DNA from 4 places in the Williamsia sp. z34 genome. Region 3 is predicted to be linked to each of the others. Evidence: riboswitches for the same ligand, from Rfam matches in the RefSeq annotation. Region 3 holds a riboswitch; each other region holds the start of a gene.
What was found. Region 3 has a riboswitch for S-adenosylmethionine ahead of AC51GT_RS21085 (aminotransferase class V-fold PLP-dependent enzyme). Riboswitches for the same ligand answer to the same signal wherever they lie in the genome.
Positions count from the first base shown of each region.

Region 1: linked by a shared signal. The riboswitch ahead of AC51GT_RS17985 (amino acid ABC transporter permease) and the one ahead of AC51GT_RS21085 (aminotransferase class V-fold PLP-dependent enzyme) in region 3 are both predicted to bind S-adenosylmethionine.
Region 2: linked by a shared signal. The riboswitch ahead of AC51GT_RS18085 (LLM class flavin-dependent oxidoreductase) and the one ahead of AC51GT_RS21085 (aminotransferase class V-fold PLP-dependent enzyme) in region 3 are both predicted to bind S-adenosylmethionine.
Region 4: linked by a shared signal. The riboswitch ahead of AC51GT_RS15295 (aminotransferase class V-fold PLP-dependent enzyme) and the one ahead of AC51GT_RS21085 (aminotransferase class V-fold PLP-dependent enzyme) in region 3 are both predicted to bind S-adenosylmethionine.

Region 1 is NZ_JCANWW010000007.1:58,493-66,017, forward strand. It holds gene AC51GT_RS17965 (DUF8548 family protein) at 1-569, shown strand, start outside; gene AC51GT_RS17970 (LuxR C-terminal-related transcriptional regulator) at 955-1,209, shown strand; gene nhaA (Na+/H+ antiporter NhaA) at 1,326-2,651, opposite strand; gene AC51GT_RS17980 (uracil-xanthine permease family protein) at 2,850-4,172, shown strand; SAM riboswitch class I at 4,372-4,464, shown strand; gene AC51GT_RS17985 (amino acid ABC transporter permease) at 4,616-5,581, shown strand; gene AC51GT_RS17990 (amino acid ABC transporter ATP-binding protein) at 5,578-6,360, shown strand; gene AC51GT_RS17995 (ABC transporter substrate-binding protein) at 6,397-7,371, shown strand; gene AC51GT_RS18000 (GNAT family N-acetyltransferase) at 7,395-7,525, shown strand, end outside.
Region 2 is NZ_JCANWW010000007.1:75,892-83,416, forward strand. It holds gene AC51GT_RS18050 (FO synthase) at 1-811, shown strand, start outside; gene AC51GT_RS18055 (flavin-containing monooxygenase) at 808-2,307, shown strand; gene AC51GT_RS18060 (carboxymuconolactone decarboxylase family protein) at 2,460-3,056, shown strand; gene sigJ (RNA polymerase sigma factor SigJ) at 2,981-3,958, opposite strand; gene AC51GT_RS18070 (pirin family protein) at 3,986-4,759, opposite strand; gene AC51GT_RS18075 (VOC family protein) at 4,804-5,316, opposite strand; gene AC51GT_RS18080 (MarR family winged helix-turn-helix transcriptional regulator) at 5,454-5,918, shown strand; SAM riboswitch class I at 6,161-6,255, shown strand; gene AC51GT_RS18085 (LLM class flavin-dependent oxidoreductase) at 6,286-7,353, shown strand; gene AC51GT_RS18090 (LLM class flavin-dependent oxidoreductase) at 7,439-7,525, shown strand, end outside.
Region 3 is NZ_JCANWW010000009.1:160,793-168,317, forward strand. It holds gene AC51GT_RS21075 (glutathione S-transferase C-terminal domain-containing protein) at 1-439, opposite strand, end outside; gene solA (N-methyl-L-tryptophan oxidase) at 442-1,572, opposite strand; SAM riboswitch class IV at 1,815-1,932, opposite strand; SAM riboswitch class IV at 2,125-2,237, shown strand; gene AC51GT_RS21085 (aminotransferase class V-fold PLP-dependent enzyme) at 2,323-3,522, shown strand; gene AC51GT_RS21090 (PP2C family protein-serine/threonine phosphatase) at 3,519-4,718, opposite strand; gene AC51GT_RS21095 (alpha/beta fold hydrolase) at 4,715-5,524, opposite strand; gene groL (chaperonin GroEL) at 5,693-7,342, opposite strand; gene AC51GT_RS21105 (NAD(P)-dependent alcohol dehydrogenase) at 7,397-7,525, opposite strand, start outside.
Region 4 is NZ_JCANWW010000005.1:393,871-401,395, reverse strand. It holds gene tilS (tRNA lysidine(34) synthetase TilS) at 1-299, opposite strand, end outside; gene AC51GT_RS15325 (zinc-dependent metalloprotease) at 296-1,312, opposite strand; gene dacB (D-alanyl-D-alanine carboxypeptidase/D-alanyl-D-alanine endopeptidase) at 1,309-2,682, opposite strand; gene AC51GT_RS15315 (inorganic diphosphatase) at 2,809-3,321, shown strand; gene AC51GT_RS15310 (MarR family winged helix-turn-helix transcriptional regulator) at 3,389-3,883, opposite strand; gene alc (allantoicase) at 4,029-5,054, shown strand; gene AC51GT_RS15300 (hypothetical protein) at 5,104-5,607, opposite strand; gene AC51GT_RS15295 (aminotransferase class V-fold PLP-dependent enzyme) at 5,604-6,431, opposite strand; SAM riboswitch class IV at 6,463-6,578, opposite strand; gene AC51GT_RS15290 (DedA family protein) at 6,646-7,287, opposite strand; gene AC51GT_RS15285 (O-succinylhomoserine sulfhydrylase) at 7,335-7,525, opposite strand, start outside.

The sequences.
Region 1 (7,525 bases), on a different contig from region 3:
CGGTTGAGAACATCTTTGAGCGGTACGGCATCTACCGGGCCGCGCAGGGCGGTGACATCACGCGTGACGGAGCGCCCGAACTGCTCCGGACGTTTCACGAGTTGGGGGACGCGTCGGAGTGGGCATCCACGATCGGCAATCGAAGGCCGACATCGTCGACGCCCGGTGCGCCGCTGAAAGCGCAGGCGGTCAAAGAGGCAGCGGGCCGATCTGTCGACCTCGGGATCGAGACCACCGCTGACCTGCGCGATGTGGCCGATTCGGATGCCCTCGACGCGGTCAAGAAATCGTGGCTGGCGGTGCCGGGTCAGCGCTCGGGTGTCACCTGGGCGTATGTACTGACCCTCGCAGGAGTCCCTGCCGTGAAGGTCGATCGTGTGATCGTGAACCATGTCGCGCGTGTTCTGGAGATCCCCGTCGACGAGGTGACGCCCGCGGTGGCGAGCGAACTCATCAGAGACGTCGCGATACAGAAGCACTGGAACGTTCTCCATACCGAACACGCGATCTGGCGTCTGGGATCCAAACGTCCGGTACGCGAACCCGTCCTCCCGGTATCGACTGAGTAGCGAGTTGCTCTCGCGCACCGGTCGGCCGTTCGGATCGCTCGGTGCGCGAGGTCGGCTTTTGAGATCTCAAAAGTGATGTGGGGCAAGGGGCTTGTCCGGACAGGAATGATCGGTTTCTGGCTACGGATATGAATGGCGAAGTCACGCTTGTTGATTCGTGGTGTCACGGGGGTGAGTCGCAGACTATCCGCGCGGCCGCGGACCGCAAGATCAACGGAGCCAGCAGCTTTGGGCAACGATATTTTTGTTGTGAACAATGCCCCCCGTTCGGGGGGCATTGAAAAGGCTGGCTGGATGTTGTCGGACTGTGCCACTAGCTTTAGTGGGAGACAGGCAGTCAAACCCCTCGGCTGTCGAACGAAAGATCGGATCGAAAATGTTCACGATGAATCAGGCGACCGCCGAGATACTGGCCAGGCCGAGCTTGAGTGCGCGGGAGATTGAGGTCCTTCGTGCGTGGCTGCTGTGCGACTCGAAGGATGTCGCTGCCCGCACGCTGTTCATCTCCTCGGCAACCGTGAACACCCATATCGCGCGGATCCGCGACAAATACGACGCGGTCGGTCGATCGGCCACGTCGAAGACCTCGCTGCTGGCACGCGCGCTCCAGGACGGCCTCATCACGGTTGAGGAACTCTGAGTACTGCTTGAAACACCGCCAACTTCGGCCCGCTGAGGACCGACGAAGGGTCATTTACCCTTGTCGGTGCCTCACGGGGTCGAAGTTGGTAACCGTCGTGGCGTGAGAGTGGTTGGCTAGCTGTTGTTTTCGTTCTGGTAGATGTCGGGGATGCCGTCGTGGTTGTCGTCGCGCTCTTCTTCTTCCTGAATCCTGCGGTAGTGCCGATTTCGGGCACGCAACAGGATTGATGCGATCAGGGCCGCGCACAGCGATCCGGTCAGCACGCCGATCTTGACGACCTGGTCGCGCTCGGTGCCCAGGCCGAAGGCGAGGTCACCGATGAGTAGCGAGACGGTGAAACCGATGCCGGCGAGGATCGAGATGCCCAAGACGTCGATCCAGCGAACGCTGGCGTCGAGGGAGGCGCGCGTGAATGCCGATAGCAGTCGGGTGGTGCCGAAGATGCCGATCGCTTTGCCGAAGACCAGACCGAAGATGATGCCCAGGGCGATCGGGTCACTCAACGCATCGGTCAGACCGTCGAACCCGCCGATCGCGACGCCGGCGGCAAAGAACGCAAAGATCGGGATCGCGATGCCGGCCGAGATGGGCCGGATCCGGTGTTCGAAGTGCTCGGCCAGACCGATCCCGGCTTCCGGGCCGCCGGCGGCCTTGCTGCGAAGCACGGGAACGGTGAACCCGAGCAGAACACCGGCGACCGTGGCGTGGATCCCGGACTCATGGACGAACACCCAGGTCAGGGTGGCCAGCGGAATGAGCAGCCACCAAGACCGGATTCGTCGCTGCACACAGATGGCGAACAGCACCAGCGGTATCGCGGCGAGCGCGAGCGCGCCGAGATCGATGTCCTCGCTGTAGAAGACTGCGATGACGGTGATGGCGAGCAGGTCGTCGACCACGGCCAGGGTGAGCAGGAACGTCCGCAACGCCACCGGTAGATGCGTGGAGATGACCGCCAGGACGGCCACCGCAAACGCGATGTCCGTCGCGGTGGGAATGGCCCAGCCCTGCGTGGCGCCATCGCCGACGTGGGCGGTGAACGCCACGAAGATGATCGCCGGCACGATCATGCCGCCGACCGCTGCGGCAATCGGGAGGACCGCACGTTTCGGATCGCGGAGGTCGCCGGCGACGAACTCACGTTTGAGCTCGAGGCCGACCACGAAGAAGAAGATCGCGAGCAATCCGTCGGCGGCCCAGGTGGCCAGAGACAAGTCGAGGTGCACGCCCAGGGCGTCGGTGCCGACCCGGAACTCGCTCAGCTCGACGTACGCATCGGACCACGGCGAGTTCGCCCAGATCAGTGCGACCACGGTGGCCACCAGGAGGATTGCCCCACCGATGGTTTCTTTGCGGAGGATGTCGGCGATGCGCGACGCCTCCGCCCATGAGCCGCGGGCAAAGAGTGTCGAGGGGGTTTTTCGATCCTGCGCTGACAACGTTGTGTCCTGTCTAGGGGTCGGAGAAACACGACACGCGCGAACCGTCGAAACGACGGAATCTTGAGCACGCGGCCGACCAGACTTCCCGGCACACCGCCGGTAACTTTACCGTCTTGCGATCAGTGCGGGCCACGTGGCGCCGGAGAATCGGAGGCAATGGCGTGGATCGGCACATAACGCGGCAGACTGTTGCCCATGTCTGAGGAAGATCTGAAGCCGGCTGCGTCCGGCAAGGCGACCACCCAAACCCGGTCGCCGCTGTTCGGTTGGTCGCCGGCCGGGAGCAACGAGGTGGTTGCTCCGACCGAACGGCTGTCGTGGCCGCGCACGGTGGGCATCGGCCTGCAGCACGTGGTGGCCATGTTCGGTGCGACATTCCTCGTTCCGGTACTCACCGGATTCCCACCGGCGACGACGCTGCTGTTCTCCGGAATCGGCACGATCCTGTTCTTGCTGATCACCCGCAACCAATTGCCGAGCTACCTCGGTTCGAGTTTTGCGATCATCGCTCCGGTACTCGCCGCGACGGCCTCTCATGGGCACGGTTCCGCGCTGGGCGGCATCGTGATGGTGGGCGCGGTGCTGGTCGTCATCGGCGTGGTGGTGCACTTCGCGGGCACCGGCTGGATCCACGCGTTGATGCCGCCGATCGTGACCGGAACCATCGTCGCGTTGATCGGCCTGAATCTCGCGCCCACGGCCAAGTCGAACTACGAGCAGGATGCGGTCACGGCCACGCTGGTCCTGGTGCTGCTGATTGCCTCGCTGGTGCTGTTCAAGGGACTGCTCGGACGACTCGCCATTTTCACCAGCGTTGTCATCGGCTACCTGTTCGCCCTGGCCCGCGACAAGGTCGACACCGACCCCATCGGAGCCGCCGATTGGGTCGGCCTGCCCGATTTCCAGGCGCCGACGTTCCATCTGTCGGTGCTGCCGATGTTCTTGCCGGTGGTGCTGGTGCTGGTGGTCGAGAACATCGGGCACGTCAAGTCGATCAACACGATGACCGGGATCAACTACGACCACAAGATCGGTCGCGCCTTGGCTGCCGACGGTATCGCCACGGTCTTGGCCGGTAGCGGCGGCGGTTCTGCCACAACGACGTACGCCGAGAACATCGGTGTCATGGCAGCGACCAAGGTGTACTCGACGGCCGCCTACTGGGTGGCCGGCATCGCCGCGGTGCTGCTGGGTATGTCGCCGAAGGTCGGTGCGGTGATCGCATCGGTCCCGCCGGGTGTCCTCGGTGGTGTGACCACCGCGCTCTACGGTCTGGTCGGCATCCTGGGCGTGCACATCTGGGTGACGAACAAGGTGGACTTCTCCAAACCGGTCAACCAGTTCACCGCCGCCATCGCACTCGTGATCGGTATCGCCGACTTCTCGTGGACGATAGGCGATTTGAGCTTCGGTGGCATCGCACTCGGTGCGCTGGCGGCACTCCTGATCTACCACGTCATGCGCGTGGTCGGCGGCTGGCGCGGAACGGTTGTGGTGGACAAGGCGGACGTCGAGTAGACGTGCACTGACCCGACTGATCGCCCCCTCAAGCTTTTTGAGGGGGCGATCTTTTGTCTGTCACACGAGTTCCGATTTCAGACACAAGGGTGGGGCGCAAGGTTTAAAACATGGTGATTGCAACCCGAAAGCCCAGTGTCGCAAGGCAAATCAAATTCTACCCCTTGACGTCTGGTCCATCGACCGCATAGATTCCTCCTCACCATCCAGAGCGACCGAGAGACTTGGCTCGTCGACGTCGCAGCAACCCCGTCGCAGGACGTGTGGGTGCTACCGCCAAGAACGATGGAGGAACGATTATGGATCGCGCTTCGTGGAGACGTTTGCACGTCGACCTGTGCCGAGCGGGCACCGGCGTCTGTACGTAGGTCTGACCCACCTCACCCACACATTCTTGCCCTATTGGAAGGCCCTTCAGCGATGCTCGCTGCGCGCATACACCGGTGGTCACAGTGACCCAGATAGATATCCGCTCCACGCTCGACGAACCCGCGGCGGTGGACGACGCCGACCTGGTCATCGCGCGGAAGTGGCATCCATGGCGTTGGATCATCGCGATTGCCGCGCTGATCGTTGTCGCCCAGTTCTTGCACGGATTTGCGACCAACCCGGGCTGGGATTGGGGGACGTTCGCGCAGTACTTCACCGCGTCGTCGGTGATGTCTGCGTTGTGGCTGACCATCCAGTTGACGTTCTGGGGATCGCTGTTCGGATTTGCGATCGGCATCGCGCTGGCCGCGGCCAGGCTGTCGAAAAATCCGGTACTGCAGGTGATTGCCTGGTTCTACATCTGGGCGTTTCGTTCGATCCCCTTGATCGTCCAGTTGCTGTTCTGGTTCAACCTCGCGTACCTCTATCAGTCGCTGTCGGTGGGAGTTCCGTTCGGGCCGGGCTTCTTCGAGTTCAACGTCAACAATGTGATCAGTGGTTCGGCTGCGGCCATCATCGGTCTGGCGTTGCACCAGGCGGCGTATTCGGCGGAGATCATCCGGGCCGGGATCATCTCGGTGGATCAGGGTCAGCTCGAAGCCGCTGCCGCACTGGGTATTCCGAAGCGCCGCGAGTTTTTCAAGATCATTCTGCCGCAGGCGATGCGGGGAATCCTTCCGAACGCCGCGAACGAGGTCATCAGCTTGTTCAAGGGCACTTCGATCGTGTCGGTCATGGCAATTGCCGAGTTGTTCTACCAGGTGCAGGTCATCTACGGGCGCAGTGGACGGGTCGTCCCGCTGCTGATGGTTGCCACTGTCTGGTACATCGTCCTGACGTCGATCTTGTCGGTGGTGCAGTTCTACGTGGAGCGGCACTATGCCAAGGGCGCGCTGCGGACCATTCCGTTGACGCCGGTGCAGCAGATCCGAAAGCGGTTCTCCGACATCTCCTTTGCTCCACGCGGGGCGACCCGATGACCGAGGCGATAGAGAATTCGAGGTACGCGGTCGAGGTCAGGGGAGTTCACAAGTCTTTCGGCGATCTGGAGGTGCTCAAGGGTGTCGATCTGGTGGTACGCCCAGGTGAGGTCACCGCGATCATCGGTCCGTCGGGATCAGGCAAGTCGACGCTGTTGCGTGCCCTCAACCACCTGGAGAAAGTCGATCACGGCACCGTCCGTGTCGATGGTGACCTGGTGGGGTACAAACGCAAGGGAAACAAGCTTCACGAGCTGAGCAACAAGGAGATTCTGCAGCAGCGCTCGCGGATCGGTTTTGTGTTCCAGAACTTCAACCTGTTTCCGCATCTGACCGCACTGGAGAATGTGATCGAGGCGCCGATCTCGGCACAGAGACGCAAGCGGTCGGACGTCGAGCCTGAGGCAGTGGCTTTGCTCGAGCGCGTCGGCGTCGGTGAGAAGGCGCACGAATACCCACGCAGGCTCTCGGGTGGGCAGCAGCAGCGGGTTGCGATCGCTCGCGCACTTGCACTGCGGCCCAAGGTGATCCTGTTCGACGAGCCGACATCAGCGCTCGATCCCGAACTCGTCGGCGAAGTACTCGAAGTCATCCGTGGGCTCGCCCGCGACGGTGCGACGCTTGTCATCGTGACCCACGAAGTGGGTTTCGCACGCGAGATCGCCGACACGGTGGTTTTCATGGATGGCGGCGTCATCGTCGAACAGGGAACCCCGACCGAACTCATCGACTCTCCCAAGGAAGAACGCACCAAAGCCTTTCTCGCGCACGTCCTCTGAACCGTCTTCACTCAATCCGACAAACAAGGAACAACCATGTCCAGAACAAGCCGTCGACTCGCGGTCGTCGCGTCCGCATTTGCCACGCTCGCATTGCTGGTCACCGGGTGCAGCGAACCCGCTGCCGAGTCCGAAGTGGTCACGTCCGACGGACAGAGTTTCGACCTGTCGCCGGAGCAGTCCAGCCGAGTCCGCGTCGACAAGGTCGACGACATCGCGGCCAAGGTGCCCCAAGCGATCCGCGATCGGGGCACGCTGGTCGTGACCGGTGCCGGCGGTACCGCTCCACCGCTGCGGTTCTACGCCACCGATGACAGGACGATCATCGGATCGGAGGTCGACTTCACGTACCTGATCGGCGATATCCTCGGCCTCGACGTTGATCTGAAGGTTGCTGACTGGTCGCAGAACTTCGTCAAGATCGACTCCGGTGAGAACGACCTGTTCATCTCCAATGTCACCGTGACCGAAGAGCGCAAGGACAAGTACGACTTCGCCACGTACCGTTTGGACAACCTCGCCTTCGAAGCGCCCAAGGACAGTGGCTGGAAGGTCGAAGGCCGCAAGGATATTGCGGGCAAGAAGATCGGAGTCGGTTCCGGAACCAATCAGGAACAGCTGCTGGTCGACTGGAACGAACAAAATGTCGCCGAAGGTCTCGCGCCGGCAGAGATCGCGTACTACCAGAACGCATCCGATTACTACCTGGCTCTGGGTTCGGGGCGCATCGACGGATACTTCGGTCCCAACCCGTCGTCGGTCTACCACGCTGCGACCTCGGGCGACACCGAGGTGATCGGCGTGTTCTCCGGTGCGGGTGATGCACTGCAGGGCGAGATCGCGGTTCTGACCAAGAAAGACAACGGCCTCATCCAGGCCATCAACGAAGCGATCAACCACGCTATTGAAGACGGCAGCTATCAGAAGGTCATCGACCGTTGGGGCCTGCAGTCCGAGGCCGTCACCGTCTCGGAGATCAACCCGCCCGGACTTCCACGTACCGAAGGATAGGTCTCCCGATGGAGGGAAGACGAGTGAGTGCACGACCCAGTGGAGCCGGCCGAGCGGCCACCGCCACGGCTGATACTGCACACCTGCAGATCACCACGGTCCATCAGGACGATCCGCTGGCTTCCCCGCTGATCGAGGAGTTGGCTCTCGAGTA
Region 2 (7,525 bases), on a different contig from region 3:
CCTGCAGGGTCCGGTGCCGCAGTCGCGGCCGGCGAGCGACTACCTGACGGTGGTCGAACGTATTCGGGCCGCCGCGCCGGAGATGCATCTGCACGCCTATCGGGTACCGGAGGTGATCGATGCCGCCGACCGCCTCGGGATCACCGTCCGCGACTTCTTGTCGTCTGCCCGCGCCGCCGGGGTCGGCACTGTCCCCGGGACCGCCGCGCAGATACTCGATGACGCAGTCCGGGAAGCGCTCTCGCCGACCGGTCAGGCGCTGCCGGTTCAGGCGTGGGTCGAGACGATATCCACCGCGCACGATGTCGGCCTCAAGTCCACCGCGACGATGCTCTACGGGCACCTCGAACGGCCGGAGCATCAGGTGGCACATCTGCGGCTGTTGGGCCAGATCCAGGCGCGTACGGGCGGTTTCACCGAACTCATCCTGATGCCGATGCTGCCGGAGTTGGCTCCACCGCATCTGCGCGAGCGGGCCACCCGCGGTCCGTCGCTGCGGGAGACGAGGGCGGTGCACGCGGTGGCGCGGCTGATGCTGCAGGCGTCGTTCGATCACGTCCAGGCCGCCTGGCCCAAGCTCGACGCCGAAGCGCTCATGGCGGTCCTGCGCGGTGGTGCCGACGACGTGGGGGGCGTGCTGATCGACGGGACCCTGATGCCGGGCGCCGGCCCGGAGAGCGGCAGGCAGTTGCTGCCTGCCGATGTGGACCGCCTGGCCGCGGACCTGCGCCGGTCCGTCCGCCAGCGCACCACTCCCTACGGCTGCGCTCCGGCCGATCGTCGCGACGTCCTGCGACGGGTTTTTGCATGACCGGGCCGAACCCGCTGCCCGACTACGTCGATGTCGCGATCGTCGGGGCCGGATTCGCCGGGCTCGGGATGGCGATCCGCACCGCGCGCCGCGGCGACGAGAGTTTCGTGATCCTCGAACGGGAGAACGCGGTCGGCGGTACCTGGCGGGACAACCGGTACCCGGGGGTGGCCTGTGACGTGCCCGCACACGTGTATTCGTTCTCGTTCCGTCCGCCGGGCGACTGGGAATCGCTGTTTGCCGCGGGCGAACAGATCCACACCTATCTGGAGCAGGCGGCCGCGGAGGAAGGGCTGCTGCCGCACCTGCATCTCGGCGTCGACGTGACCCAGACGAAATGGCTGCCCGACGAACTGTGTTGGGCCGTTTCGACCACGGCCGGTGAACTCCGGGCGCGCGTACTGGTGGTCGCGGTGGGACGTCTGGCCGACCCGCTCGTTCCGCCGATCCCGGGGATGGATGCGTACCCGGGCAGTGTCTTCCACACGGCGCGCTGGGACAACTCCGCGCCGATCGACGGTGCTCGGGTCGGCGTGGTCGGCACCGGTGCCTCGGCGATTCAGCTGGTCCCCGAATTGGCGCGGCGCGCAGGGGAACTGGTGGTGTTCTCCCGCAGCGCGCCGTACGTGGTGCCGCGCGGCAACCGGCCCTACAGCCCGGCCGAGCGTGAAGAGTTACAGGTCAAGGCCAACGCCGATCGTCTCCGGGAGGAGCTGTTCACCGAGGCGGACAAGGCTTTTGGGCAGCGCCGCGGCCTGCACCCCGACATCGACCAGATCCGTGACCGGGCGCTGGGCCATCTCCATGCGCAGGTCACCGATCCGGACCTGCGTGCCGACCTCACGCCGCACTACGAGATCGGTTGCAAGCGAATCCTGTTGAGCGACGACTTCTATCCCACCATGATCCGGCCGAACGTCACGCTCGAACCCTCCGCGTTGGCAGAGTTCGACGGGACCCGAGCGGTTGCCGCCAGTGGGAAGGCGTACGAACTCGACACCGTCGTGATGGCGACCGGTTTCTCCGCGGCCCGCCCGGAGTTCGCCACCCGCATCATCGGGGTCGACGGTGAACGGCTGTCGGAGCATTGGCGGGCCGGGATGGTCTCGTATGCGTCCACCGCCATCAGCGGTTACCCCAACATGTTCGTCCTCGACGGACCGAATGCCGCACTGGGCCACAATTCGGCGATCTACATGATCGAAACCCAGATCGACTACGTCCTCGGTGCGCTCGACCACCTCAACGACAGCGGTACCCGCGCGGTGGAGGTGACGGCTGCCGCCGAACAGGCCTACACCCGGGAGATCGACGAGCGCAGTGCGTCGACGGTGTGGCTCAGTGGGTGCAGTAGTTGGTATCTGGATCCGACCAGTCGTCGGCTCACCCTGCTCTGGCCCGGCACCGGGCGCTCGTTCCGGGAACGCAACGGAACGTTCGACCCGTATCACTACGAGCGCATCTGGGCACCGGATTCGGTCGACCTGCCGGTCTGAATCGTCCCCCTGAGCAGCCTCGGAGGGCAGGTTTCCCTCGGCGTCCCGCCAGGGGGCGGTTTTCGTCGGCGCATCGAGCTGTCACGTTTTCGCCGGCTGTCTCGTCTACCCCATAGCGGCGCACACCGCGCCGAGGATTGGGAGGAACAGACATGGCACGGATACCAGCACTGGCGCCGCGGGACGCGGGTCTGATCGTCAAGAGTGCGTACCGGTACGCCGCGCGAAGGTTCGGGTCGGTGCCCGAGCCGTTTGCGATCCTGGCACACCACCGGGGCTTGTTCCTGGCGTCGGGAGTGCACGAGAGTGTGGTCGAGCGGGCGTCAAAGGTGTTGCCGCCGAACATTCGCGAGATCGCGGTGTACCGCACGGCCTGGGTGGTCGGCTGCTCCTGGTGCATCGACTTCGGCACGATGCTGCAGAAGCACGACGACCTCGACATCGACCGTTTGCGGCAGATCGCCGACTACGAGACGTCGCCGGCCTACAGCGACGATGAGCGGGCCGCGATCGCTTACGCGGACGCGGTGACCGCGACGCCACCCACGGTGACCGATGAGCAGGTCGACGACCTGCGCGAGCGATTCGGGGTCGACGGACTGATCGAGCTGACCTACCAGATCTCACTGGAGAACCAGCGCTCCCGGATGTACGCGGCGTTGGGCATCACCGATCAGGGGTTCTCCACGGATTCGTGCCGGGTGCCCTGGGCCGTCGACGGGGCTGCCTCGGAGACGGGCACCAACTGAGCGGCATCGATGGCGGACAGCTTGGCGGGGTCGGCGATGTCGTAGATGGACACGACCAGGCCGTCGCGGACAACAAAGCAGACCACCCGGGCCGGTGAGGCGCGACGATCGCCGTCGGCCTCCCAGCCGGCGGAGTAGGTGCCGAGTTCGCCGTTGACCCGCACCGGGATCTGCAGGGCGAGCGCATCTGGCCCGTAACGGCGCAGGAGCCAGAACAGGAACCGGGCGACGCCGGCGGCACCGCGGATCGCCTTAACCGCGGTGGGGGTGGTGCGGTTGGCGTCGCCGACGACCATCGCGTCCGGGTCCAGAGCAGCCAGCACCGCATCCATGTCACCGGCCGCCATCGCCGCGACGAGACGACCGACGGCTTCGGCCTGTTCGGTGTCGCTGACCGGGGCCGGAAGGTCGGAGACGATTCGGCGGGCTCGTGAGGCGAGTTGGCGTGCCGAGGGGGTCGAGGACCCGAGGATCTCGGCGATGTCGGCGAAGGGCACGCCGAATCCGTCATGGAGGACGAACGCAACGCGCATTGCCGGGGTGAGGGTTTCGAACAGCACCATCGCGGCGTAGCGGCTGTCCTCTGCCGCGATGACGGCGTGCAGGGGATCGTCGTACTCGGGGGAGGGGACGACCTGCGTCACGACCGGCTCCGGAAGCCATTGGCCCACCTGCTTTTCGCGGACGACGGCGGCGGATTTGAGACGGTCCAGACAGATTCGTCCGACCACGGTCGTCAGCCAGGCTCCGAGATCATCGATCGAGTCGCTATCGGCCGCATCGAGGCGCAACCAGGATTCCTGGACGGCATCTTCGGCATCGCTGATACTGCCGGTGATCCGGTACGCCACCGACAGCATCCGGCTGCGTTGCTCTTCGAAACGCTCCGCGAAGGTACCCATCGGATCGGAGTCCACGTGCCCACTCCCTCAGGCCGCTATCGCGGCATGCATCTCCCACACGATGACCTCGGCATCGGAGGTGGCGGTCAGCTGCTGTCCGCCATCACCGTGGACGCGGACCGCGTCGCCGGTGCCGAGCTCCCCGACGCTCTCCATCTCGACCTCACCGCGCGGGACGAAGACGTGCAACAGGGGAGCGTCCGGCAGGGTCAGTGGACGCTGCCCGGGGGTCATGCGCGCCACATGCATGGTGGCATAACGATTTTTGATGCGGATCGCGGAGTGGTCGGCGTACCGGGGCATGCCCGAGGCCACCGGAACGAATCCACCGGACAACAATTCATGGTCGATCTCGAGTTGCTCGTATCCCGGTGTGATCCCGGATTCGTCGGGGACAACCCACATCTGGACGAAGTGCACCGGATCGTGGGTCTCGTCCGCGCTGTCCTGGCGCCAGACGTCGTTCTTCTCCGAATGCATGATCCCGGTGCCGGCGCTCATCCGTTGTGCCAGGCCGGGGTAGATGACGCCGTTGTGTCCCATCGAATCCTGATGGACCAGGGAACCCTGCAGAACCCAGGTGACGATCTCCATGTCCTGATGGGGATGGGTATCGAAACCCTGCCGGGGCAACACGATGTCGTCGTTGTTGACCATCAGGACGCCGTGGTGGGTGTTGGCCGGGTCGTAGTGGTGGCCGAAGGAGAAGGAATGTTTGGAGTCGAGCCAGCCCGCATCGGTCTTGAAGCGGCTGTCGGCGCGGCGGAGGTCGAATCGGGTGGGAGGTGTTGCGGTGGTCATCGGTGGGGCCTTTCGGGTGGAGCGGTATCGCCTACAGGTCGTGCCTAGAGAACGTGCGAGCCGTACATCTCGCCGAGCGGATCGGCGATGAGTTCGAGGCGGGCGCCATCGGGATCGCGGAAGTACAGCGACACCTCGCTGTGTTCGATGAGTTCAACGCCTGCGTCGATCAGTTTGTCGCGCAGGTGTTTCCAGCACTGCGGTTCGACACTGATCGCGACGTGGTGCAGTCCGCCGAGGACTTCCTGGTACGGCCCGACGTCGAGGCCGGGAAAGTCGAAGAACGCCAGGAGGTTTGAGTTGCCGATGTCGAAAAAGAAGTGCGAGGAGCCGGGATAGTCGCGGTTCTCGATGAGTTCGGTCAGCGGGAACCCGAGCAGGTCTTGGTAGAACCGGACGGTGCGTTCGACATCGCCGCTGACCAGTGCGGTGTGGTGCAGACCGCGGGCCGAGGACGCCGGGCGGGAGTCGGCGGGTACCAGGTGTCTGGCACGGATCGCCTCACGTCTGCCCGCGTATTCCTGCGAGCGCTTGTCCTCGGTGTCGGCGGTGCTCATGGCCGGTCCTTCCGTGCGGGGGGTCTTCATCCAGTGTGCGCTTCGAGTGGCCAGAGGTAAATGGTTGCGTTGTCAACTACTTTGGTAGCGTACCGCAACTGATTGCGTTGTCAACTACTTTGGCTATGCTCTGAACCGTGGAACCAACACAGTGGCTCAGTGAGGACGAGCAGCGGACGTGGCGCGCGTACCTGGATGCGACCCGGTTGCTGTTGCGGACGCTCGATCAGCAGCTCGCGCGGGATGCGGGCTTGTCCTTCACCGACTTCGAACTGCTCGTCGTCTTGTCCGAGGCGCCGCAGCGCCGACTGCGCATGCGGGATCTCGCTGATGCGATCACCACCACACGAAGCGGCGCCACCAGGGCAATCGGTCGTCTGGTGGACGCCGGATGGGTCTGCCGCGTCGAATGCGAAGACGACAAACGGGGCATGTTGGCCGAACTGACCGACGCCGGGATGCAGAAGCTGACCTCGGCGAGCCCCGGACATGTCGCCGAGGTCAGGCGAAACATGTTCGATCTGCTGAGTACGCGCGATGTTGCCGTGGTGGGCCGGGCATTCGCTGACGTGCGCGAGCACCTGCAGCGGCCGCCGGCATAGGCGCCTGGTCGATCGCCGACTCGGTCGGCTGCGGGGGTTGGCGAAAAGTCGTTGCGGGTGCAAGCATCTTGCCGAACCCCAAGTGCGCACGGTCGGCAACTGATCGTTGCTGATGACAGGGCGCGAGATCGCGTTTGTTCTGTGTGACATTGCAGCACCCCGGGGTCATCGATGACCGGGGGTTTGAACCCGACTGAATCTAACCGTTCCACGGTGGGTGAGCACGGGCCTACTGTGCACAAGGATCATCAAGAGCGACTGAGAGACCCGGCTCGCTGACGTCGCAGCAACCCCCCGCCTCGGCGGGTGCGGGTGCTACTGCCGGGACCGATGAAGGTTGTGTCATGTCATCAGTTCAGGAGTCCGGGTGAAGTTTCTGTTGATCAGTCTGATCACCCACACGCCCCACCCGTTGTCCGGCGAGACCGTGTCCCCGGCGCAGCGGTTTCGAGAAGTGATCGACAATGCGGTCCTCGCAGAGGAATTGGGGTTCGACGGCTTCGGGGTGGGCGAGCGGCACGAGAGGCCGTTCATCTCCTCGTCGCCACCGGTTGTGCTCAGTAACATCGCCGCACGGACCTCGACGATCGCGCTGTTCACCGCGGTGACAACGCTCAGTCTGCTCGACCCGGTCCGCGCCTTCGAGGACTACTCGACCCTCGACAATCTTTCCGGCGGTCGACTGCAACTGATGATCGGCAAGGGTAACGGCGCCGCGCAGGCCAAGCTGTTCGGAGTCACCGAGGCCGACCAATGGGAGCGCAACCGCGAAGGTTACGAACTGTTCCGGCGACTGTGGGAGGACGACACGGTCACCTGGACCGGCAAGTACCGTCCGTCGTTGATCGACGCCGAGGCGTTGCCCCGCCCGCTGCAGAAGAAGATCCGCGTCTGGCACGGTAGTGCCACGAGCCGTGAATCAGTCGACCTGGCAGCCTTTTACGGGGATCCGCTGTTCTCTGCCAACGTCACCAACCCGGTCGAACCCTATGCGGCATTGATCGACCACTACCGAGCACGGTGGGCGGCATACGGGCACGACCCGGCGGATGCTCTTGTGGGTGCCGGATCGGCCGGGTACTACGCCACCAAGAACTCGCAGGATGCGATCAACACCTACCGCCCGATCTTCGATGCCACCTTGGCGAGAATCGGGTCATTCGGTCTGCCTCTGGTGTTTCCGACCCTCGAAGACGCTGTGGAACGCAGCTCGCTACTACTCGGAAGTCCACAACAGGTGATCGACAAGGTGTTGCGGTACCACGAGAAGTTCGGCCATGAGGTGATGCATCTGCATGCTGACGCCGGCGGCCTGAGCAATGCCCAGCACCGCGACTCGCTCGAACTCTTCCAGTCCGAGATCGCCCCGGTGCTGCGGCGCGAGATCCCGAGTCGCCCGATCGCCACTCCCACCGCGTTGGAGGTGCTGTCGTGACTGCCCCGACCCGGATCCCGCCGTCGACATATGTCGGCCGCCGCACGTCCACACGTTTCCTCTGACACTTCGAAAAAGGACAACCATGCCAGTAGAGTTCCTGGGGATCGCAGCCACGAATGACGGCACCGAGACCCACCCTCGTACCACCGCCGGTTCGTTCGACCGCGAG
Region 3 (7,525 bases):
CGGCGTCGAGTGTGTCGAACGTGTTGCTCACCACCTGCTTCGTCTCGCGGTCCCACAGGGTGGGGACCGACACGTGGCCGTCGAAGCCGGGTTCGGTGGCCTCATAGGCATCGCGCAACAGGGTGAAGCCGTTCACCGGGTCGGGGCCGTGGGTCTCGCGGAATGCCCACCCGCGGGCATCGCGCGCACCGTCGACGTAGCTGACACTGATCACATCGGTGAGGCCGGCCAGCTCGATGACCAGCGTGACCCGCTGAGCCCACGGGCAGAACCAACCGGAATAGACGTGATAGCGATCAGCCACGGCCGGGTAGGGCGTGGATCCGTCGCCGCTGATACGTCCGGCGAATCGATACACCGGTCGGGTGTCGTCCGGTTCGCGAGTGATCGTGTACTCACCGTAGGTCTCGGTATCGGCTGGACTGGCGAATCTCGACATGGCTAGACAACCTTTTCTGCGGAGTGGGAGCGGAAAGAGAACAGCTCGGGGGCATCTTTGTCGGCGGTGAGGTCGGCGAGGAGGCGGCCGATGGCGGGCACGAACTTGAAGCCGTGTCCGGAGAATCCGGCGGCGACCGCAACCGGACCGCGGCGGTCGATGACGAAGTTGGAGTCGGGTGTGGTGGCGTACGTGCAGCTGATCGGGGTCAGTGCGTCGGCATCGACGCCGGGCACCCAATGGCGGACGTATTCCTGCAAGGCCTTGAGTTGCCGTGGTTCCGCCGTGAAATCGCGGTGGTCGGGGTCAACGACCGGTCCGGTTCCATGGAACCCGACCTTGACGCCTTCGGCACCCGAGGACAGGCCGTACACACCACCGAATTCGGGTGCGTTCGGTCCGTCCGGGTCGTGCAGGATCCCGAAGCTGGGCCACTCGGCGTCCTGGTCACGCGGTACAAAGTGTGCAGGTTGCTCTTGAGTGACGGTGATCTGTGGCAGCGGCACGATGCCCGACAACAGCTTCGTCGCCCAGGCGCCGGCCGCCACCACCACACGTCGGGCCACGTACTCCTGGTCATCGGTGCGTACGGTGACCGAGTTGTCGTCTGTGACGTCGATCGAGATCACCTGCGATTCGTGTCGAACCTCTGCGCCGAGGGCTGCTGCGCTGCGTTGTAGCGCGCTGACAGCGTTGTCCGCATGTAGTCGTCCGCTGTTGGGGTAATACAACGCGCGGCCGTCGAATCTGATTCCGGGCCAGCGCTGCGAGGCCTCGTCGGGCTCGAGCCACTGATGGACGAGTCCGAGGTGGGCGAGGGTATCGGAGATGGCGGTCAGACGGTGTGTCCATCCTTGGTCGACGCCACCGGTGATGGTGAGCAGCTCTGACCCGGACTCCTGTTCGAGTTCCGCCCACAGCGTTTCGGCCTCGCGGGCCAGCTCTACGTAGGGGCGCTCGGCGTAGGAGGTGCGAAAGATCCGTGACGCTCCGTGGGACGCGCCGTTGCGGTGTCCGGGTGAAAAGCGTTCCAGCAAAACGGTCTCGGTGCCTCGCCGGGCGAGTTGCCAGGCGGCGGCCGAACCCATCGCCCCGCCACCGACGACGACGGTGTCGACCCTTGTCACGCTCATGTGGATCGACCTGCTCCCGCGTGTTCGTGTCGCTGTTCGAGAGCAGGTACCGCGATGAGCAGGGTGTGGTGGTCAGGGGGACTGTCGACGATCTGCTCCTTGTTGGATCGAAGCCTGTCGGACCACACGGACATCAGGTGCACTCCTGGTAAGTGGGTGCGGTGCTGACCACGCAGCGAGCAGCACGGCGGATGTGAATGATCATCGAACTCCTGGAGATATCCTCGGGCTCAGATGCCTGAACCCCGCGCTTGCCCCATGCCGGTGAAGGCTGGGACCGTGTCTTTGATCCAGGGCACCCCGCCGCGGTGGAGGGTTGCCGACCAGCAAGCTGGAACTTGGCGCTGATACTCGTTGACACAGGGCAGCTGTTGTCCACCAAGCGAATCCGGGCATCGTGGGGGCATGCCCGGGTCGGAGGATTTCAACTGTTGGACAGAACCATACGCACGCTCCTGCCCAAATCCGAAGGATGCGCGGAGTTCCGATCGCCGAGAAGTTAAAGGAAAATGGGTATGGACGACGCCGAAGAAGTCTGTTAGCGTCGTCGTCGGTCACGAGTACCAGCGCACAGCCCCGGCTTGCTGGTCAGCAACCCTCCATCGCGGCGGGGTGCTCCGGGTGAAGACCTGGCCTGTTCGAACCCGAACAGGCAAGCGCGGACCTCCCACGTCCGAGTTCGAACTGCCGCATCGGCAGGGTTCGAACTGGCGGCGCGTGTGGAATCCCTGACACCGGAGGGTGTGAGCAATGAGCACTGCAACACTGGGACAATCCTTGGAAGCCCTTGCAGCGATTGAGGGTTCGGATACCCGAGCGCCACTGAGTGATGGCTCGACCACGCGATACGTCAACTTCGACTACGCGGCGAGTGCGCCGGCTCTGTGCAGCGTCGTCGAGCGGATCACGCAACTCCTGCCGACGTATTCGAGCGTCCACCGCGGGGCCGGTTACGCGTCGCAGGTCACCACCCAGGCATACGAGAGCGCCCGCGCGCAGGTCGCGGAGTTCGTCGGCGCCGGGCAGCAGCACAGCCTGATCTTCACCCGGAACACCACCGATTCCCTGAACCTCCTGGCCGGCTGCGTGCCGGGCAAGGTCGTCGTCCTCGACCTGGAACATCATTCAAATCTGTTGCCGTGGAGTGATGTTCACGTGGTCCGGACCGCGAATACACTCACTGCGACGATCAGCCGGGTGGAGACCGCCCTCAAGGACACCGGCGCGGTGCTGCTGGCGGTCACCGGCGCGTCCAACGTCACCGGTGAGATCCTGCCGATCGATGAATTGGCTGATCTCGCGCACCGCAATGGTGCCCGAATTGCCGTCGACGGAGCGCAGCTGGTACCGCATCGCCGGATCGACATCACCGCCGCCTGCATCGACTACCTGGCGTTCTCCGGACACAAGACCTATGCGCCATTCGGCTCGGGAGTGCTTGTCGGGCTGCGGGATTGGCTTGACGTCGCCGAACCATACCTGGCCGGTGGTGGTGCCGTTCTGAACGTCACCGAGCAGGACGTGACGTGGGCGCGGTCGCCCGCCCGTCATGAGGGCGGCTCACCCAACGTCCTGGGTGCGGCCGCGCTCGCGGCGGCCTGCGTCGAGATCGCGTCCCTCGGTGATGCCGTGGTTTCCCATGAAACCGCGCTCACGGAACAGTTGCGCAACGGCCTGGCACAGATCCCGGGCGTGCACCCCCTGAAGATCTTCACCGACAGCACCGACGCCGTTGGCGTTGTCAGCTTTGTCGTCGACGGGCATCGGGCCGCTGAGGTGGCAGCCCATCTGTCGGCCGAGCACGGCATCGGTGTGCGCGATGGACGATTCTGCGCCCACCCGCTTCTCGATCGCCTGGGCCACGGTTCCGGGGCGGTGCGCGCCAGCCTCGGCCTGGGTTCGACCTCCGAGGACGTCGACCTTCTGCTGGCCGCCCTCCGCGCCCTCTAAACCCCGGATGGGGGGACACTCAGCGCCAAGAGCGCGGTGTCGTCTTCGAGGCCGGCACCGAAAGTGTCGAGCAATGCCCCCAAGTCCTCGATGATCTGGCCTGCCGACGTCGGCGTGTGTGCCGACGCGAACTCGAGCAGCGCACCGTTGTCGTCGTACCGCTCGGGACCCGGTCCGGTCCGCGCCTCGGTGAGCCCATCGGTGTAGAGGACGAGGGTGTCGCCGGCATCGAGATGGATCCGCGTCGAGACGAACCGGGGATCGCGCAGGATGCCGACCAATTGCCCGCCCTCGGTACTCACGTACTGCGCCTGACCGGCGGCGCTGAGCAGCAGTGCGGGTGGGTGCCCACCACTGGCGAGGTGGACGTCGAAACCGTTGTCGCGGCGGGTGAGCACCCCGAAGATCACTGTGCAGAACCGTGGTTCGTCACCATGGTGATTGGCATGCAACACCGTGTGGAGGTTGTGTAACACCGCAATCGGGTCGTCGTCGTACACCGCCGCGGCGCGCAGCGTGTAGCGGGTCAGCGAGGTCACCGCCGCCGCGGTGGCCCCTTTGCCACACACGTCGCCGAGGAAGAACCCCCACTTGTGCGCCGACAGGGCGAACAGGTCGTAGAAGTCGCCGCCGACATCGTCGATCGACGCAGCGTGGTAGTGGGCCGCGGCCTCCATGCCATCGGGAGGTCGCAACGACGGTGGAAGCAGCGAGCGCTGAAGTGTCGAGGCGAGCAGCTGTATGCGCGCATGTTCTTCTTCGGCATGGCGCCGCGCCTCGAGCAACTGCTTCTCGTATGCGCGGCGGTCACGTGCGTCCTGTGCGGTGATGCGGATGAGCACGGCGGTTCCATCGGCGCCGATCTTCACGTTCGCGGTGACGAATACGGGCAGTCGTCGGCCGTCGGCCGCGACGAGGTCGACGGTGATTCCGTTCAGTACCCCTTCGAGCTGCAGCAGCGGTGCGAAGTGGGTTTCGTAGTGGATCCTCCCGCCTGCGGTGAGCAGATCGCTGAAGGGTTTGCCCAACAATGACGCTCGGTCCTGCCCGAGCCACACCGTCAGAGTGGTGTTGACCTTTGCGATGCACCCGTCCGGCCACGTCGACAGATACCCGCACGGCGCGTTCTCGTACAGGTCTTCCAGACTCTCTTGGAGTACGTCCGGTGACCTGATATCACTGTGGTCCGTGCTCATCGACGGCCATCGACGAAGGCCGCGATGGCCTCGGCGGTGGGCACGGGGTTGCTGAGCTGGGGGCAGTGGCCGCTGGCGTCGAGCGTGACGAGTTCGCTGCCCTCGATCTGATCATGCACGTACGCGCCGACGTGCCGGGGCGCCAGAGAATCGCGCTCACATTCGATCACGAGGGTGGGCACGGTGACGCGTGCGAGATCGGTCCGGTTGTCGGACAGGAAGGTGGCGCGGGCGAACACCAGCGCCTTCTCCGGGTCGGTTCGACAGAACGATTCGGTCAACTCGCCGCCGAGCGCGGGTCGATCCGGGTTACCGACGATGTTCGGCGCCATCGACGCCGACCAGCCGAGATAATTGCTCTCGAGAGACTCGAGAAGTTCGTCGATGTCCCCACGCGTGAAGCCACCCCGATATCCATCGGATTCGTCGTCGACATAGCGCGGTGAGGGGGTCAGCAACACCAGCTTGGCGAACCGGTCGGGTTCTTTGGCCACAGCGAGGACACCGATCATCGACGCGACCGAGTGACCGACGAACACCACGTCGCGTAGATCCAGTTCGACGACGATGTCGAGCACATCCTGCGCATAGGTCTCGAGGTTCGAATACCCTTCAGCGTCCCACGCGGCCGGATCGGAGGCGCCGGCGCCGACGTGGTCGAACAGCACCACCCGATGGTCCGGAACCAATCGCTCGGTCACCCGAAACCATAGGTTCTGGTCGCATCCGAATCCGTGGGCCAACATGATCGTCGGCCCGTCTTCGCGCCCGACGATATTGACGTTGTTCTTCGCGCGCACATTCACGTGCTCATCCTCGCACCTGATGTGCAATCCCGTGGGCGGGCCGTGCCCGAACATGATCGGCGCGCAGCCACCTCCGTCCGCCGCGGTCAGTGTCGCGCGGCCGAGGCAGTGAATGCGCAAGGCCTCGTGCAGCTGAGTTGGTCCGGCGAGATGGTCATCACGGTGCCGTCAGTAGATGTTCGAAGGACGGACCATGCCATCGGCGAGGTCGCCGAATCCGGGAGCGACGATGGCACCGGGATTCTGGATGACCTCTTCGACGACCAGGGTCTCGGTGGTCAGGAGCAGCGCCGCGATCGACGCGGCGCTCTGCAGTGCCGAGCGGGTCACCTTGAGCGGGTCGATGATCCCGGCGGTGAACATGTCGCCATAGGTGTCGGTCACCGCGTTGAAGCCGTGCCCTTCCGGAAGGTCGGCGACCCGCTGCACCGCCTCGTCACCGTCGTAGCCGGCGTTGATCGAGATCCAGCGAAGTGGTTCTTCCACTGCGCGCCGGACGATTTCGCGGCCCTCGGCGGCGTCGCCGGTGAGCTCGAGGAGATCGAGTGTGGCCTGCGCCTGGATCAGGGCGGTGCCACCACCGGCGACGATCCCTTCCTCCATCGCGGCCCGGGTTGCCGACAGCGAATCCTCGACGCGATGCTGCTTCTCTTTGAGTTCGACGCCGGTGGCCGCGCCGACATGGATCATCGCGACCCGGCCGGACAACCTGGCGATCCGCAACTGCAGGTTGTCCTGGTCGTGTTCGTTCTCGGTTCGGTCCAGCTCTTGTTCGAGTTGATGGATGCGGGCCCGGACCTCGGCCATGTCACCGCCTCCGTCGACCATCGTTGTCGACAGTTCGGTCACGGTGATCTTCTTCGCCCGGCCGAGGTGTTCGAGACGGACGTCGGCCAGGGACAGGCCCGAGTCGGCACTGACCACCCGGCCACCCAAAATGGCTGCGAAGTCCTCCAACTCGGCAACCCGTCGATGGCCGAAGCCGGGAGCCCGCACGACCACCGAGCGGAACGTGTCGTGCATGTTGTTGGTGATCAGCATCGACAGCGCCGGACCATCCATGTTCTCGCACAGGATCAACAGCGGCCGCTTGCTGCGCTGCACCTGCTCGAGCACCGGCATCAGGGTCTGCACCGTGGTGATCTTCTGATTGGTGAGCAACACGTAGGCGTCGTCGAGCTGTGACTCCATCCGATCCTTGTCGGTGACGAAGTAGGGGGAGATGTAGCCGTGGTCGAACTCCACACCGTCGACGTACGACAGCCCGAGACCGAACTGCGGCCACTCCTCGACGCTGACCACACCACCCACCCCCACGTGGGTCATCGCCGCCGCGATCACATCGCCGATGTCGGGATCGTTGTTGGCCGACAGCATCGCCACGTGCCGGAGTTGTTCCTCACCGGTCACTGCCCGGGAACGTTGTTGCAGCAGAGCAACCACCGCCTCGACCGCCTTCTCGATACCGCGCTTGAGTTGCATCGGATTTGCGCCGTTGTCGACCGCGCGGAGGCCCTCACGCACCATTGCCTGGGCGAGAACCGTTGCAGTGGTGGTACCGTCGCCGGCCACGCCGTTGGTCTTGGTGGCGACCTCTTTCACCAGTTGCGCTCCCATGTTGGCGTAGGGGTCGCGGAGCTGGATCTCCTTGGCGATGGTGACACCGTCATTGGTGATGGTCGGGGGCCCGGTGAGCTTTTCGAGTACCGCGTTGCGGCCCTTGGGCCCGAGGGTCACCTTGACCGCATCGGCAAGGGCATTGACCCCCATCTCCAAGCGGCCCCGAGCGTCCGAACCGAAGCGCAGATCTTTTGCCATTGTGCACGCACCTTCATGTGTAGACGAATTGAAAAGCGATGTGGGATAGGTGGTCTACGGGATGAGAATGGCCCGCCCCCGCACGTTCCCGGCGTCGAGGTCGGAGAGCGCGGTCGCGAAATCGGCCAGCGGATAGGTGCTGGTGTGCAACGACACCTTGCCCTGCGCCGCGAGAACCATCAG
Region 4 (7,525 bases), on a different contig from region 3:
CGCCGGGCGGCAGCTTCCGGACCACCGGCACCGGCGACGTCCACCCCGACAACGACCGGCTGCGCACCCAGCGCCCGGGCCGTCGCCGCCGCCTCGCCGGCGACTTCGCCGGAACCGGCCTGCAACCGGTGGTCGACGATCAGTGCCCGCACATCGAGCCCCGCCAACACCGCGGCCGCGGTCAGCGCGGTCGAATCAGGACCTCCCGACAACCCCACACACACCTGCGGATCCGTCAGATACTCGTCGGCGAAAGCCTTTACCGCCCTGGTGATCTCGGAGACCGCCGGGGAGCTCACAAGACGCGATCGATCCACGCCCGAGGAGTGTCGATCTCGGCGGGCAACGGCATCGTCTCCGGCCCGGTCCAGATCGCGTTGAAACGGGTCATGCCGACCGTCTCGACCACTTCGTCCACGAATGCCTTGCCACGCGTGTACTGGGCGATCTTCGCGTCCATGCCCATCAGCGCGCGCAGCAGCCGCTGGACCGGGTTCTGCGGCCTGGCCCGACGCTTGTCGAAGGCGCTGCGAATACGGTCGACGGTCGGCACCCTGGCCGGTCCGACCGCGTCCATCACGTGGTCGGCGTGGCCTTCGAGGAGCGTGCCGAGCATCATCATCCGGCTGAACGCTTCGTACTGTTCGGGGGACTGCAGGAGTTGCATCGCCCCGACGATTCCCTTTTCCCTCGGCAGCTCGCTGCGGAGCGCAGAACTGATCCGCGAGACCATCTCACCGGCGGACTCGGTGTCCTCGGCGGTGAGTGCCTCGACGTTCGACTGCATGTAGTCGCGCAGCCAGGGGTTCGCCGAGAACTGCACGCGGTGGGTTACCTCATGCAGGCAGACCCAGAGTCGGAAGTCGGCGGGTACGACGCGCAACCCACGTTCGACCGCGATGATGTTCGGGGTCACCAACATCAGCACACCATCGTGTCCGCTGACCGGGTCCGGGGTGAACGGGTCGTACTGACCGAGGATGGCGCTCGACATCACGGCCAGCAGTCCACCGGCCTGCATGCCCGCGATCCGTCCCGTCATCCCCGGTTTGTCGTCGGGTTCGGCGGGATCGAGCATCGCCGACATCGAGAGCGCCGCCGCCTCGATCCATTCGCCGCGATCGAGGACCCGCGCCGCGGGCACCGGAAGTCCGTCGGCCAACCCGGTGACCTCACGAACCGGCGCTTCGGACGCGACGGCCGAAGACGCCAGCTCACCGCGGGCCGCTTCGGCCGTGTATGCGGTGGTCAGAGGACCGGGCCGCGCGATCTTCTTGCCCACCGTCGCGGCGAGCTTCCAATCGATACTCATCGGCAACCACAATCCCGCAGGGCGCCGGCGACCGCGTCGAGCGCGGGCCGCGCCTCGGCGGGCCCGGTGCCATTGGACATCAGAGCAAAACTGAGCACGCGACCTTCTTTCGTCTGCACTACTCCGGCCAACGCACTGGCGACGGTAAGTGTTCCGGTCTTCGCGCGAATCCATCCGGCGCCGTCGGCATTCTCGAGAACAAATCGCTCCGTCAAGGTGCCGGTGGCACCGGCCACCGGCAGCATGTCGAGCAGTGGCCGCAGTTTCGGCTGCGCAGTTCCGGCGCCGGCGCCGGTCACCTTGTCGAGCAACCCGGCCGAGATCCGATTGTCCTCGGACAGCCCGCTGACGTCACCGAACTCGGTGCCGTTCATGTTGAAACCGTTGTCGCCGAGAACCTTTCGAACGGCTTCGATCCCGCCGGCCAACGTCGGCCGACCGCCGATGGCCTTGGAGATCTCGATGGACATGGTTTCGGCGAGTACGTTGTCGCTGGCGCGCATCATGTCGCCCAGCCGGGTGACCAGCGGCGCCGACGTCACGGTGGCGACCACGCTGCCGGCGGCCGGGGCGGTCGCCTGGACGACCGGGGTGTCCACACCGAGCGCTGCGGCCAGAGCCGACCCCGCGGCCAGAGCCGGGGTCGGTGTCCGCGGCGAGTCGATCTCCAGCGGATCGATTCGTCCGGAATCGGCGATGAGCGATTCGATCGGGGTGATGTTGCCGTCGGCGATGTCCACCGGGTCCCAGCTCGACGCCATCGTCGGGCCGGAGAAGGCACCGGTGTCGACCGCCACCGAGGTGACATCGATGCCGGCCTTCTCGATCTGGTCGGCGAGCGAGGCGATCCGCGGGGCGTCGGTGAAGAACGTCTCCTGCCCGTCCGGTTGCACGGACAGTGTCGGATCGCCCGCGCCCACCAGGATCACCTGTCCGTCGGGTCCGGCGACCACCGTGGTGGAGATCCGCTGATCATGCGGCAACGCCAGCAGAGCGGCCGCGGCGGTGAGGATCTTGATCGTCGATGCCGGAACCATGGGACGGTTCGGGGTCTGCGACCAGAGCGTCTGTCCGGTGATCGCATCGGAGACCTCGCCCGACAACTCGCCCAGGCCCGGGTTCGCCAGCGCCTCCGTCAGCGCGGTGGCGATTCCGGACGCGGTGGGCAACGGTGCGTCGGGGGCCACGGGACTGATCTGTGGACTCAGCGTCACCGGTGAAGGTTGCGCGGAGGCACCCGCGGGCAGACTGTTGTGGTCCTCGTCCACCCGCAGCGCGATGACGAGCACGATCGCCGCAACGATGATCAGCACGATCACCGGAAGTAGCGTCCACAGGAGTCCCTTGCGGCGGGGCGAACTGCCTGGCACGAATTACCTCCGGTCGAAGTTCTTGCCGCGCGCGGCGGGCACAGGTCTCCACAGTATCGTTGAGTCGATTTGCTGACCGGCTACCGGAGAACACTTTGGGTAGGCAGAACTTACGAGGAGTACAACGTGGACTTCGACGTCACGATTGAGATCCCCAAGGGACAACGCAACAAGTACGAAGTGGACCACGAGTCGGGAAAGATCTATCTCGACCGGTACCTGTACACGTCGATGGGTTATCCCGCCGACTACGGATACATCGACAACACCCTCGGCGAAGACGGCGATCCGTTGGACGCCATGGTGTTGCTCCCCGAGTCCGTCTACCCCGGCGTGATCGTCCGCGCCCGCATCGTCGGCATGTTCCGCATGACCGATGAGGCCGGTGGCGACGACAAGCTGCTGGCAGTGCCCGCCGGAGATGTCCGCTGGGACCACGTCCAGGACATCGGCGACGTCGACGACTTCGAGCTCCAGGCGATCGCGCACTTCTTCGAGCACTACAAGGACCTCGAGCCCGGCAAAGACGTCCAGGCCGGCGGATGGACCGGTAAGGCCGACGCCGAGAAGGTCGCACAAGAGGCGATCGATCGTCTGGCCAAGCACCCGGACGAGGCGAACGAGCCCTCTCGCGGCTGATCGACCCCGAACACGAACAAGGGCCCGCCTCGCAGCAGCGATGTCGGGCCCTTCTCGGTGGGGGGGGTCAGGACCGGGCGCGGTCCGCGGGTGTCTCGTTGGCCTCGATGAGGCTGCGTTCTGCGGAGCTGACGTAGCGGCCGAGCAACTCGGTCAAGGTCTCCACGTCACCGTCATCCCAATCGGCCAGCATCGTCTCGAGTTCTTCGGCCCGGCGGTTGCGGAAATCGGCGACCCGCTGCGCACCGGACTCGGTGACCACGAGGATCGTGGCCCGGCCGTCGCGCGGATCGGCCTCACGCCGGACATAGCCCAGCTTGACCAGTTGAGCGACGTGCCTGCTGATGGTCGACGGGTCGCTGAACAGCGCCTCGGCCAACTCACCCGAGCGTGCCGGCGCCCGATTCAGCCGAAAAAGGCAGTGATAGGCCGCTGACTCGACAGCATCGTCCGCGGTTCGCCACCGCGTCGCCGACAACCGGTCACGCACCCGCAGGTGCCTCGCGAGGACCTCCATGAGATCCGCAATCTGAGCGTCGCGCGACGCTGTCTCCTTCGACATGGTCCTTCTCATGGTTCAACGAGTTTCGACTTGCAACTAGTTGTTGGCAGAAAGTATGGCCCGCGTCACGGAGCTTTCGCAAGAACCCGGCGTCGCCGACGCGACAAGTCGCACCCGCTGGGCGGTGCCACTAGCCTGATGAGTCGTGACTCCATCCCCGCCGAACTCGCGCCCCCACTTCACCTCGATGCCAGATCTGGCTCTACGCGCTCTCGGCGGCGCGGTCCTCTGGACCAACGACGCCCTCTTCGCCGAGGCCGAGAATCTCATCAAGACCTCTGCCGCCGAATATCAACCGGCGACCTTCGGGCACAAGGGTCAGGTCTATGACGGCTGGGAAACCCGGCGCCGGCGCGAAGCGGGTGTGGACCAGGCCATCGTGCGACTCGGTGTCCCCGGCATCATCTACGGCGTCGTGGTCGACACATCCTGGTTCGTCGGCAACTACCCCCCTTACATTTCAGTGGAAGCTGCTGCGGTCGAAGGCATTCCGACCATTTCGGAGCTGCTCGAGAACACCAAGTGGCAGACGATCGTCGATCGCGTCGAGGTCAACGGCGATACACAGAATCCGTTCCGGGTGGACTCCAAGGAGCGGTTCACCCATGTGCGGCTCACAATCCATCCGGACGGTGGCGTGGCCCGATTCCGGGTGCACGGCCGTGGCGTCCCCGACCCGAAGTTCTTGTCCTACGGACACTTCGACCTCGCCGCCCTCGAGAACGGCGGCATGATCACCGCCTGCTCCAACATGTTCTACGGTTCCCCGAACAACCTCCTGATGCCCGGCCGGGCCCGCACGATGGGAGAAGGCTGGGAGACCTCACGGCGGCGCGACGACGGAAACGACTGGGTCCAGGTCAAATTGGCCGGTGAGTCGACGATCGGCCTGGCCGAACTCGACACCAGCTACTTCTTGGGAAATGCACCGGGCTCGGCGATGATTCGTGGCCGCGACGGCGAAAACGGTGAGTGGTTCGAGGTTCTGGGCCGATCCGCCCTGCAACCCGACACCCGACACCGGTTCCTGATCGAGGCAGACCGGCCGATGACCGAGGCCCGCCTCGACATCTTCCCGGACGGCGGCATGGCACGACTGCGGTTGTACGGCTCGCTGACCGACGACGCTCGCGCACGGATCATCGATCGCTGGGAAAACGGCGAGAGCTGATCGGCGGATCGGTCCGCATCACGCCTGCGATCAGGCGTGGTGTGGGGCGTCAGGCCGCGGTGGCCCGTTCGAGCAGTCCGGGCAGCACGCGGTCGGCGATGAGCTGGGCCGAACCGGGCCGATCACCCGTCCGCCCCAGGTCGAGAGGCCGCAGGATGACCGCATCGGCGACCTCGGCGGTATAGATGTCGACGATCAGCGTCAGCAATCCGTTGGCGGTGCCGACATAGCGGACGGTGTCGCCGAACCTCGACTCCCCCAGCCGCAGAAGCTCTGCCCGCGCGGTGGCCGCGTCCTCGGCGATCACCACGTCGATCTCCAACGCCACCACCAGGTCCGCGGGATCCTCGCCCAGTTCCTGCCAGCCGGCACGCAGTGCGGCTCGCTCCTTGATGCCGCCCCGCAATTCCGGCTGGCGGATCCGGCGGACCGCCGAATCCCGGGCCTCGGACGGGCCAGGCCTGCTCCAGGCGAGCTGGTGGTTGTCGCCCTCGATGGCGACCAGCAGTTCGGGGCGGGTGCGTACGGTGGTGACGCGATCTGCTTCGGTCATGATTTCTCCTGCTCAAGAGTGCTGTCCACGAGTGAGTTCAGTTGCCGGGCAAGCTCATCGATGCCGGTGTGGGCGTCCCATCGGATGACGGCGGGCTCAGGGTGTCCGGCCACGGTCAGTGAGGCGATTCCCACGCGGTCACCGGCATCGGGCCACAGCTGCAGTCGGCGGATCCCGGGATGCCGGGCGGCTTCGGCGTCGAGCCACTCGGACAGTGCCTGCTCGTGGAGACCGGCGCTCTCGTAACCGAGGTCGGCCAGCGCCCGGGCCGGGGACCGGTCAGTGCCGACGTTGCCGGCGACGGTGTCGATATCGGCGTCGGCACAGTCGGCGAGCCAGTCGCCGCGGCCCACAACCACCGCCGGACCGGCGACGGACCGGCCGGACAACACGAGGTAGTCGATCCCGTGGCTGGTCAGGTTCACCGCCCGCCGGGACACGAGCTCACTGCCATCGACCAGCAGTCGCGCGCCGCGTCGGTGTGCGATCGCCGCCAGCGCGGGCAGCGGCACCACTTCGCCGGTGGCCTCGGCGACGGCCGGAACGATCAGGAGTGCGGCGCGACGGCGTCCGAGCTCGCTGTCCACCGCGGCCAGGGTGGTCACCAGATCGATCTGCGCCGGCACCACCCGGTGGTCACCATCGGGGGTGGGGTTCGTGAGGGCGGCGGTCAGATCAAGTGTGACGACGCCGCCGGGCGCGACACCGGCGACCAGCGCAACGGCTTCGGCGAGTTCGGAGGCGAACAGGACCCGATCGGTCGGGCGGGCCTTCACAAACCGGGCGATCTCGTCCTTCAAATCGTTCGTGGAGGAGTTCGTCACCCACAGTCCCTTCAGATCCGGACTCGGCCGGAGTCCGCGCTTGCCACCGTCCGAACAGACAGCGGCCAGGTTGTCACCCGGAGCACCCCGCCGCGAATGGAGGGTTGCCGGCCAGCAAGCCGGGGCTTGTCGCTGACACTCGTCACCGATGACCACATTGCAGCGCCGTTGATTTCCCTGTCAAATATCGAACCTCTTTAACGCGGCGTGAATGTTATTCCGCGCTGGCCGCGGCCTTTTGTGACCTGCGCCGATGCTGCCACCAGCGAGCGGCGAAATAGAGAAGCATGAGCGCCCCGGCACCGAAAGCCAGGTAGAACATCACCGTCGCCCCGACGGTTTCACCGACCGCGTAGCCGATGATGCACACCACGGTCACCCAGACGACACCACCGGCGACGTTTGCCAGCACATACTGACGCGTCGGCATCTTGCTCATCCCCGCCACAAACGGGGTCACGGTGCGCACGTAGCCGATCCAGCGGGCTCCGATCACCGTGGCCACCCCACCATGGCGGATGAGTTCCTCGGCCTTCTGCCAGCGTTCTCGTCCGACCCATCCGCCGAAGCGGGTTTCGGTGATGCGGCCTCCGGATCTGCGGCCGATGGAATAGCCGGTCCAATCGCCGAGCACCGCGGCAACGCAGGCACCGACGATCAGCCAGACGATGTTGGTCTCGCCGAGGGCGGCCGCGACCCCACCGGCGAGCAGGACCGTCTCACCGGGCAGGACCAGACCGAGCAGAGCCGCCGCTTCTCCGTAGATGACGACGAACACCAAGAGATACACCGCCCACGGCGGCGTCGACTGGATGATCGAGATGACCCAGTCGGCCAGCGAGTGAAAAATGCCCACCCTCCGATCCCCGGTGACGGCCGCAGGCGGCGTCGCCCAATTCTGCGTTACAGAGCCTGGTCGAGATCCTTCAGCAGATCGTCCACACCCTCAAGACCGACCGACAGCCGAACCAGCGAATCGGACAACCCGATCGCAGCCCGACCCTCGGGTCCCATCGCGCGGTGGGTGGTGGTCGCCGGATGCGTGATCAGCGACTTCGAGTCCCCGAGGTTGTTCGAGATGTCCACGATCTGCA